DNA from 3 places in the Neobacillus sp. PS2-9 genome. Region 2 is predicted to be linked to each of the others. Evidence: a T-box and tRNA genes for the amino acid it is inferred to sense, from the RefSeq annotation. Region 2 holds a T-box; the other regions hold tRNA genes.
The links. The T-box of region 2 lies ahead of argS (arginine--tRNA ligase). A T-box ahead of a tRNA ligase gene usually reads a tRNA of that ligase, here a tRNA-Arg.

Region 1 (3,279 bases), 1.6 Mb from region 2:
GTAATGCTTTACGAAATGAAGGAGGAAGTACAAGTGCGAGTGGATGGAAGAGAACCATTACAGCTAAGACCAATACATATTGAAACCAATTATTTAATGCATCCTGAAGGTTCTGTCCTTATTTCTGTTGGGAATACAAAGGTGATTTGTACAGCCAGTATTGAAGAGAGAGTCCCTCATTTTATGAGAGGGGAAGGAAAGGGCTGGATTACCGCAGAGTACTCAATGCTTCCTAGAGCGACAGAGACTAGAAACATTCGAGAATCATCAAAAGGAAAAGTGTCCGGCCGTACGATGGAGATTCAACGCTTAATAGGCCGTGCGCTGAGAGCGATTGTAGATCTTTCAGCTCTAGGAGAAAGAACGGTTTGGATAGATTGTGACGTGATTCAAGCAGATGGAGGCACACGTACAGCCTCCATTACTGGTGCGTTTGTCGCGATGACGATTGCTCTTAACAAACTTGCAGAGAAAAAGTCACTTTCAAAGTTTCCAATTACAGATTATTTAGCTGCAACTAGTGTAGGAATCTTGCAAAATAAACAAATTGTACTGGATTTAAACTACGCGGAAGATTCCCAAGCTGAGGTCGATATGAATGTTGTCATGACAGGAGCCGGTGAATTTGTTGAATTACAGGGAACGGGAGAGGAATCGACGTTCTCTTATGAACAGCTTCAAGGACTGCTTTCAGCGGCTCAGGAAGGGCTAATGGAGCTATTTGAACAGCAAAAAGCTGCTTTGGGTGAGATCATTACGAAGAAAATTGAAGCACGTAGAAAAAAATAAGAGGGGAACCATGATGAAAGAAGTTATTATTGCTACTAAAAATTCTGGGAAGGCCAGAGAATTTGAACATATTTTTGCATCAAGAGGTATTGAGGTCAAAACATTGCTAGATTTTCCAGAGATTCCAGAGGTGGAAGAAACCGGCACTACGTTTGAAGAAAACGCCATTTTAAAAGCCGAGGCAGTCTCTAAAGCCTTAAATAAAATGGTCATTGGTGATGATTCTGGTTTGATTGTTGATGCTCTTGAAGGAAGGCCGGGAATCTATTCTGCCCGTTATGCAGGGGAACCGAAGAATGATCAGAATAATACCGAAAAAGTGTTAGCTGAATTAAAAAATGTCCCTGATCAAACCAGGACAGCCAGATTTTACTGTGCATTGGCTGTTGCCGTACCAGGTCAAAAAACGATGACGGTGTCAGGCACCTGTGAAGGTCGTATACTTAATGAACCTAGAGGGGTAAATGGGTTTGGATATGACCCGGTGTTTTATGTGCCGGAGAAAGGTCTTGCTATGGCCGAGTTATCTGCTGATGTGAAAAATAAAATCAGCCATCGTGCAAATGCGTTGAAAAAGCTCGATGTATTGCTTGATTCTATATTAGAAAGCCCTGAACAGTCATGAGCAAGGTTTTAATTGTCAGTGATAGTCACGGGTTAACTAAAGAGCTCGAAATCATTAGAGAAAGGCATTTAAGCGACGTAGATGTTATGATTCACTGCGGAGATTCACAGTTAATGCCTGATGACCGGGCGATATCCGGCTATGTAACTGTGATGGGAAATTGTGATTTTGGTGGTGGCTTTCCGTTAGAGACGGTATTAGAGACTGCTGGACATAAATTTTTTGTTACACATGGGCATCGATACTCTGTCAAAACTTCATTGATGAGTTTAAAATACAAGGCACAAGAAGTGGATGCGGACATCGTCTGTTTTGGTCATTCCCATGTATTAGGTGCAGAAGAAATCGGTGGAACATTATTTTTAAATCCTGGAAGCATACGCCTCCCTCGTGAGCGGTTGGAAAAAACCTATGTGATCCTGGATTTGAAGGATGAGAAAGTGAAAATGTCCGTATACGAGGTCAATGGTCACGAATTAACAGATTTAGCTTGTGAATTCAATCTACGAAGATAAGGGGGAACCTTTCCCCCATTTATTTTATTGAAAAAATAAAAGGAAGTGTGTTGACATTTTAATAGTAGGATAATATAATAAATCTTGTCTTAAAGAACAATTAATATGTCCCAGTAGCTCAGCCGGATAGAGCATACGCCTTCTAAGCGTACGGTCGGGAGTTCGAATCTCTCCTGGGACGCCATTTTCTTGTAAGAAGTAACTACATACCAATCATATAACTCACCAGCGCTGGTGAGTTTTTTTTATGTTCTAATTATGCTACACTAATGTCCAACAATAATCTGAAGGACGGTATACTATGAAAAAACGGGAACAAGCCAAAAGAAAAGATAATATCATTTACTTTCCCGGACTAGAAAAAAGGTTAACAGATAAAGGGTTGGAAAGCCTTGAAAAGAAAAAATTTAAAGAAGCCATCACTCTTTTAGAAGAAGCTAAAGAACTTGACCCGGATAACGATAATATATTAATTGGGCTAGTGCTCGCTTATTTTGAAGCAGGCTCTTTCAAGAACGCCAAGGTACTTGCGAAGGAGATGCTGCTTAAGGGAATTGGTGAATATTTTCAGTTAGTTGATTTGTATTTGACTGTGTTGATTCAGTTGCATGAATACCATGAGATTGTCTCTACTATTGAGGCTCTCTTTGAAGAAAAGGAAATTCCGACAGAAAAACATGATCACTTCTTAACCATCCTTCAATTCAGCCGAAGGATGGCGGAAAATCGTCAGGCACCAGAAGAAAAAAACGTGTCCGAGGAAGCCAATGCAAAAGAGCTTAATCTATTAAAAATCAATAACTTAAACGATCAGCTACTTCTTATTTCAGGCTTAGCGGAAAAAAACATTCGCCCCTATATAAATGAAATTGCTGATTATTTAAAAGTAGAAACAGGGCATCCGTTTCTTAAAACAATGCTATTAACTCTTTTAAAAGAGCAAGAAATAGATAGAGAATTTGTGATAAAGAAATTTACGAGTGAACAAAGCTTCCACCCAGTCAACCTACCTGAAGTAAGGGTTCACCCGAAAATGAAAAGGGTAAAGGAACTACTAGAAGCACAGTTAGAGAGCAGTGATCCTATACTATTTGAACACACCATCGGGATGGTAGAACGAACCTTTTTTATCACTTATCCATTTGATTTCCAACCGGAGAAACCAAATGCTTGGGCGGCAGCCTTTCATTTAGTAGCTGAAAATTATTTGGGGATGGATGGAAAAGTTGAGAGGCTATCAAGTGATTATCAAATTCCAATAGAAGAAATTGAGCAGGCGAGGGTTCAAATAGAGGAAATTGAGAAAATTTCTTATCCTAATATATAGGCTTCGCTGTTGAAAGAAAACAA
Region 2 (3,279 bases):
ATCCCAAATGGTACATGGACCATTTTTTCCGCCCAGTCATATCCCATTTTACCTAACACAGCTATCAACTGTTTAAAATGAAGACTTTGTTCATGTCCTACGACATAAAGGGATTGAACAAAGCCGTAGTTTTCTTTACGATAGAGGGCCGCTGCTAAGTCCCGCGTTGCATAAAGTGTTGCCCCATCGGATTTTTTAATTAAGCACGGTGGCAGCTGCTCCTCCGTTAGTTCAACCACCTGCGCTTGATCAGATTCCACTAATAACTGTTTCTCCTCTAGGAGCTTTACAATGCGATCCATTTTATCATTATAAAAAGCTTCTCCCGCGAACGAATCGAACTGGACGTTCATCAGCTCATAAATTCTTGAGAACTCCTTTAAAGACTCGTCACGGAACCATTTCCAAAGCATTAATGCCTCTTCGTCTCCGTCTTCAAGCCGCTTAAACCAGCTGCGTCCCTGGTCTTCCAATGCGGGATTTTTTTCTGCTTCCGCATGGAACTGAATATACAGTTGAAGCAGCTCTTTAATAGGGTTCTGTTTGACCTTTTCGGCATCTCCCCACAGCTGATAAGCGGTAATTAATTTTCCGAATTGTGTACCCCAGTCCCCCAGATGGTTGATCTTAATCGGTTGATACCCGCATTTTTCAACAATATGAGCTAGAGCATTGCCGATTACCGTTGAACGTAAATGCCCCATTGAAAACGGCTTGGCGATATTGGGTGATGACATATCAATCGTGATGTTGCCTCCGCCGCCGAAATCCTGTGAGGCGAAATTTTCTTCTTGAGCGAGGACATCCTTCACTAGTTTTTCAGAAACAAGCTTTTTATTTAAAAAGATATTTAAGTAGGCACCCACTACTTCTACGTTTTCAAATGTGGCTGACTGGATTTTCTCACTTAATTCTTGAGCAATGAGGTTTGGCGATTTACGTTTTAGCTTAGCTAGTGTAAAGCATGGAAAGGCAAGATCACCGTGTGATGTGTTTTTAGGTTTTTCAATCATGAGTTCTAGTTCGGTTAATGAAATTTCTTGATCGAGCAGTTCGTGAAGAATGGACGCAAGCTCTTTTTTAAAATTCATTCTGAAGACCTCCTAATTTATCTTTATACAACAAAAAACCCCCGTCTCTATAAAAGAGACGAGAGTTGAATTTCCCGCGGTACCACTCTAATTGTTCGTACTGAACCAGCTTTCCCTTGGTAACGGAGAATTCTCCGGCGAACCCTACTCCATTCGGGTCCACATCTCAAAAGTGCGCTTCGTTATCTATTCCGTATCAGGCTTCCACCACCCCTGATTCGCTGCAACATCCTAGGTAACTACTCTCTTTTTCATTGACTTTTCCGACTTTATTATCAGTTATTATACTGGAAGGAAAAGGATTTATCCACTCATTACTGATTATTTTTTTTAATAAGGAAATTCTATACCTAAAGGAGGGATTTACTTGGCTAGAAGAAGAAATAAAATACTCGTTCCTGAGGCACGGAGCGGCTTAGATGCCCTTAAGGCAAAAGTCGTTCAATCACAAAGCCCGGAGGAGGCGAAGTTTGAAGCGGCCGAAGAGATGGGCGTTCCTTTACAAAGAGGCTACAACGGCAAGCTCACCTCTGAACAGGCAGGAAAAGTAGGCGGAAGGCTTGGCGGCAGTATGGTCCGCGAACTTGTAAAAATGGCACAGGAAAACCTAACGAAAAAACAGTAAATGTGTCTAAGGGGGTCAGACCCCATTTTTGGTCTGACCTCCCTATTTTTGAAAAAAAGTTTGACAATTCTGTGACAATTGATAGAATATTCTTAACAAGGAGTTGATAATGATGCGTGAAATACATTTAAAAAGCATTTTTACTTTTAAGAGGACCGCTATTTTCGGGAGTATGTTAGGCATTATTCTTATATTGTTCGGACAATTTGTAAACGGTTCCAATAATGCTTATCTTTTAACTGCGCTTGGATTTGGTATCCTCTTAGGCTCAGTAGTCAATTACCTGTTTGGAACCTTTTTAAGTTTAATGGAAGAATACATTGCCAACAGCAAAGTGGCACCTACTAAGATAAAGTGATAAGAAAAGCGGAAGTGCCTTGATCAGCCCCGACAGGCAAATGTTCTTCTGCAAAAAAAAGTCTCTCTTTGACTTTTATTGCAGAAGGTTATTTGACCTGAGGGGCTAGGCACTGGAGCTGGACAATTCTCGAAGTCATTTAATACTTTCTTTTAACCACAAAAGACTTGTGCAGGTTGGATGCACAAGTCTTTTTTTCTATATGGTTAGGCCTTTTAAAAAGAATACCTTAATCACTTCCGCTATTTGCTCGGAGCTTAGCGGTTCATGATGTCGCTCCCAATCGGAAACAAGAGCGATGTACATTTTTAACAGAAGGAAGCTCGTTAACTCGATGTTTGTTGCAGGTATAGATCCTTTTGCAATGGCAACTTCAATTTTCTCCTTTAAATAGGTGATAATCTCATTTTCCACATGCTGCAGCATCTCGGAAACCGCGATCGTTCCCATTTCCGATTCCTCTTGAACGAGCTTAATCATTAGCTGGTGCTGTGAACGGAATTCTAATAAGCGATAGAGGGCACGATGAACTTTTTCTGTAAACGGCAGATCCGGTTGAATGACGGCCTCTGCTTCTGCTATCATTTCTTTTACTAGCGTGGAAATGATTTCTTCAAATAATTCCTCTTTATTTTTAAAAAAGGTATAGATGGTCCCTTTCCCCACATTGGCGAGCTTCGCGACCTGGTCCATGGTTGTCGCTTTGTAGCCAAATAATGAAAAAGACTTTGTTGCAGCCTCTACAATCATCTTTCTTCTATCGGGTGCCATTCAGACCTCCCTCCTTTTTGACTATTTTAGTTCTACGGTCATATGGATAGTTTCACTATAGCACAGCTCCATAGTGGTTTCAAACCTCTGGAAATTTGTTTGTAAAAATGACAAAAAACGTGACCAATCCAAATACCGGTCATGTTTCATTGATTTTTATGCTAGGTTTCGAGCCATCCCTCTTTTTAATTCTACAAAAATTTCAGCGAACAGCGGGTCCCATTGCGTACCTTTACCTTCATGAATAATCGTTAAAGCTTTGTCGACCGGCATCCCACTGCGGTAAGGACGATTGGATGTCATCGCATCAAAGGCATCTGCAACCGCGATAATTCTTCCAAATTGAGGAATATTTTCACCACTGAGGCCCTCAGGATAGCCTTTTCCATCATATCGCTCATGATGGTACAGCACACCTTCTACTACAGGTTGAA
Region 3 (3,279 bases), 1.5 Mb from region 2:
ACTTTGACAATCCATATTCACATTTGGTATTTTATAAGAGAATAAAAATTCATATAACAAAACATTAAAAAGACATTTTACAACTCTAGGGGGTTTGCAAATGGAAACGGAAATGATTTATGAATTTCGCCGTCCTAAGAATATAATTCCTGGGAAAAAGTATCCCGCATTGTTTGTTATGCATGGCATAGGAAGCAATGAACAAAATATGCTTTCACTTGTTAATAGACTGGAGGATTCCTTCTTTATTTTTAGTGTAAGGGGACATTTGACACAAGGTCCGGGATTTGCCTACTTTACAATCCAGGGCTATGGAAAACCACATCGAGAAGTTTTCGATGAAGGAATCAAAAAGCTCGCTAACTTTATTGATTATGCATCAATAAATTATGAATTAGACCCAGATCAATTATACTTGTTGGGCTTCAGCCAAGGAGCCATAGTTTCCATGACATTAGCTCTCACCCTTGGAAACAAGATTAAGGGTGTAGTAGCGCTAAGTGGTTATATTCCTCAATTTGTAAAGGAAGAATACAGGATAAATCCAGGGAAACATTTATCAGTGTTTATATCACACGGGGAATATGACCAGGTTCTGCCATATGAGTGGGGGAAAGAAAATGTCGATTGTTTTACTGAGCTTGGGGTTCCTGTGAACTTTCGATCTTATCCAGAAGGGCACACTGTATCCGAAATAAATCTTCAGGATTTTCAAGCTTGGATTATAAATGATTTACGAAGATAATTCATCCAGAGTTTAGATATGGAAATTCAATGAAAAAAACGGGGAATGAGAACATGGATTTACATGTCATTGCTAAAGAAATTTACAGCCATCAAAAAAGTGCTGTAGAAATGAGTAAAATAACAACAGGTTATCCCAATATAACAATTGAGGATGCTTATAAAATTCAAGAAATTAACACGGAAAAAGAATTACAAAATGGTGATCAATTTGTCGGCTGGAAAATGGGGCTAACAAGTTTCGCGAAGCAACAATCGGTAGGGGTCAATCAACCTATTTACGGAAGATTGCTTAAGTCAATGGAGATGTCCAATCAGGAACTTTCTTTGGACGGTTTGATTCATCCGCGGGTGGAACCAGAATTTGCGTTCTTAATGAATAAGAAACTAAAAGGAAATAATGTTACTGAGCAAGAGGTTTGGCAAGCTACTGAAGGTATAATGCCAGCATTAGAGATCATTGACAGCCGTTATAAGAATTTTTCATTTAACCTTATTGATGTGGTTGCAGATAATGCATCCAGTACAAAATTTTTTCTTTCGGAACAAATATATGTACCAAATAAGTTTCAATGGGAAAAAGCACAGGTTCGAATGAAGTTGAATGGTAAAGTAGTTCAAGAAGGAAAAGGTTCAGCTGTTATGGGAAATCCTGTTCAATCGGTGGTTGAATTGGTCAAAATGTTAGACTCCTCTGGGCTTTGTATTGAACCTGGGATGATTGTACTAACCGGTGGAATTACCGAAGCGATTCATGTTTTTAGTGGAGATTCCATTGAGGTTGAATTTGATGAATTGGGTAAAATGGATTTGACGGTCATTTCATAATCGGGAGGTTTGGAAATGCCAATTGTACAGGTACACTTGCTTGAAGGTAGACCGAAAGAAGTAAAACAGCAATTGATTTCAGAGATTACAGCAGCAGTTAGCCGGACGTTAGGTAATTCACCTGAAACAATCAGAGTATTATTACATGACGTGTCAAGTGAAAATTGGGGTGTAGCCGGTTCGCCAATAAGTAATAACAAGAAAATGTAAGGACCATTTTTTATAAAGGATTGAAGCAAAAAAAAAACGCTGATTCGAGGCTATACATCAACCGACATAAATGTACGGTTAAATAGCGTCAGAATCAGCGTTTTCTGGCTTTTGTACGTCCCAAAGAGGATTCGAACCTCCGACCTACAGTTTAGGAAACTGTTGCTCTATCCTGCTGAGCTATTGGGACTAATGAAGAAATGAAAAAATATTTTTGTTCCCAACACACAATAAGTTAATCCCGTCCTGATCTCAGAAAGCTGATTCAAGAAGCGGCTCGATCAGTACGCTGAAGTTACTTCAATGAAGCATATTCGAACGTGCTGAGCTATTGGGACTCAATGTTCTTCTATGTTTCTTAATAGCAACGTAATTTATTATACTCAGTTAATCAATAAAGGTCAATACATACGTTAGTGAATGGAGAGGTCTCTGTCCACTTCTGGTTGTTTGACAGCCTTTTCGCGGAAAATAACCCAAACGATTAAACTTAGCGATATCAACAGCCCCTCTAACGATAAGATATACCACGGATAAGAGCCGAGCACATCTAATAAACTCGCGCTATCTGGTTTATGGCTTAGGAACATATAATTCCCGTCAACTACCTTATTGATGAACATAATAATAGGCATCAAGACATTTAGGAACACAAACAGTTTTACCACTGACCAGATCGTTGGGTGATACCCTAGTACCCAGGTAAAATATAAAGGCACCCAAATAATCAATAAATGAGTATAAAAGAAATGAAAGAAACGAAAATGTGGAAAGTCATAATTTAATAATGGTGTAAGTAATGCCTGTGACGCCCCTAGTAAGGCAGTAAATAGTAAAATCTCATAGATTATTTTTAATCGTGTAAGTAGCAATACGATGGTTAACATCAAGCTGATGCTACACAACTCAAGGGGAATGGCATGACTGACATTCCAGCTGCCATTTATAATCATCCAAAAATGATAGGTACCTTCCATAATAATTAGTGAGATAGCCAATCCAATTTCAACCTGCCGCAGCTTCTTCTTTTTAAGAGAATCTCTAAATAGAAACATACATACTGAACCAATGATTAAAATAGCTAGTACGAAAAAATGACTAGTCGAAAACATATCAAAGTCATAGTTTTTATTGCTCCGGCCAAACCACTCCATCATCCCACCGTCCCTTTTCCAAATTTTATCATGGATTGATTTCGGAAATCGTCGAAAAACAGGAAATCGTAAAATTAATTTATGGGAATTTGTACTACTATCTATTAATTTGGCAAATATTCAACGAGTGCCTGACACTCCCGGTATGTGATATAATAATATGTCGAAAGAAATCGAAATGAATTTAACCGTGGAGGTCATTATGGCTGCTTATACGCCGATGATACAGCAATATTTAACCGTTAAGGCAGATTATCAAGATGCCTTTTTATTTTTTCGCTTAGGCGATTTTTACGAAATGTTTTTTGAGGATGCCATTAAAGCATCACAGGAATTAGAGATT

Region 1: it encodes a tRNA-Arg, which carries the amino acid that the T-box ahead of argS (arginine--tRNA ligase) is inferred to sense. The anticodon was not compared.
Region 3: it encodes a tRNA-Arg, which carries the amino acid that the T-box ahead of argS (arginine--tRNA ligase) is inferred to sense. The anticodon was not compared.

The regions. Positions count from the first base shown of each region.
Region 1 covers NZ_CP133269.1:1,459,381-1,462,659, forward strand. The annotation lists gene rph (ribonuclease PH) at 34-789, shown strand; gene RCG25_RS07170 (XTP/dITP diphosphatase) at 803-1,414, shown strand; gene RCG25_RS07175 (metallophosphoesterase family protein) at 1,411-1,929, shown strand; tRNA gene RCG25_RS07180 (tRNA-Arg) at 2,037-2,113, shown strand; gene RCG25_RS07185 (tetratricopeptide repeat protein) at 2,231-3,256, shown strand.
Region 2 covers NZ_CP133269.1:5,013,419-5,016,697, forward strand. The annotation lists gene argS (arginine--tRNA ligase) at 1-1,091, opposite strand, end outside; T-box leader at 1,143-1,355, opposite strand; gene RCG25_RS25015 (alpha/beta-type small acid-soluble spore protein) at 1,459-1,716, shown strand; gene RCG25_RS25020 (hypothetical protein) at 1,826-2,074, shown strand; gene RCG25_RS25025 (TetR/AcrR family transcriptional regulator) at 2,273-2,845, opposite strand; gene RCG25_RS25030 (HD domain-containing phosphohydrolase) at 3,002-3,279, opposite strand, start outside.
Region 3 covers NZ_CP133269.1:3,469,193-3,472,471, reverse strand. The annotation lists gene RCG25_RS17485 (alpha/beta hydrolase) at 101-745, shown strand; gene RCG25_RS17480 (2-keto-4-pentenoate hydratase) at 799-1,572, shown strand; gene RCG25_RS17475 (tautomerase family protein) at 1,588-1,782, shown strand; tRNA gene RCG25_RS17470 (tRNA-Arg) at 1,899-1,972, opposite strand; gene RCG25_RS17465 (YwaF family protein) at 2,196-2,939, opposite strand; gene mutS (DNA mismatch repair protein MutS) at 3,139-3,279, shown strand, end outside.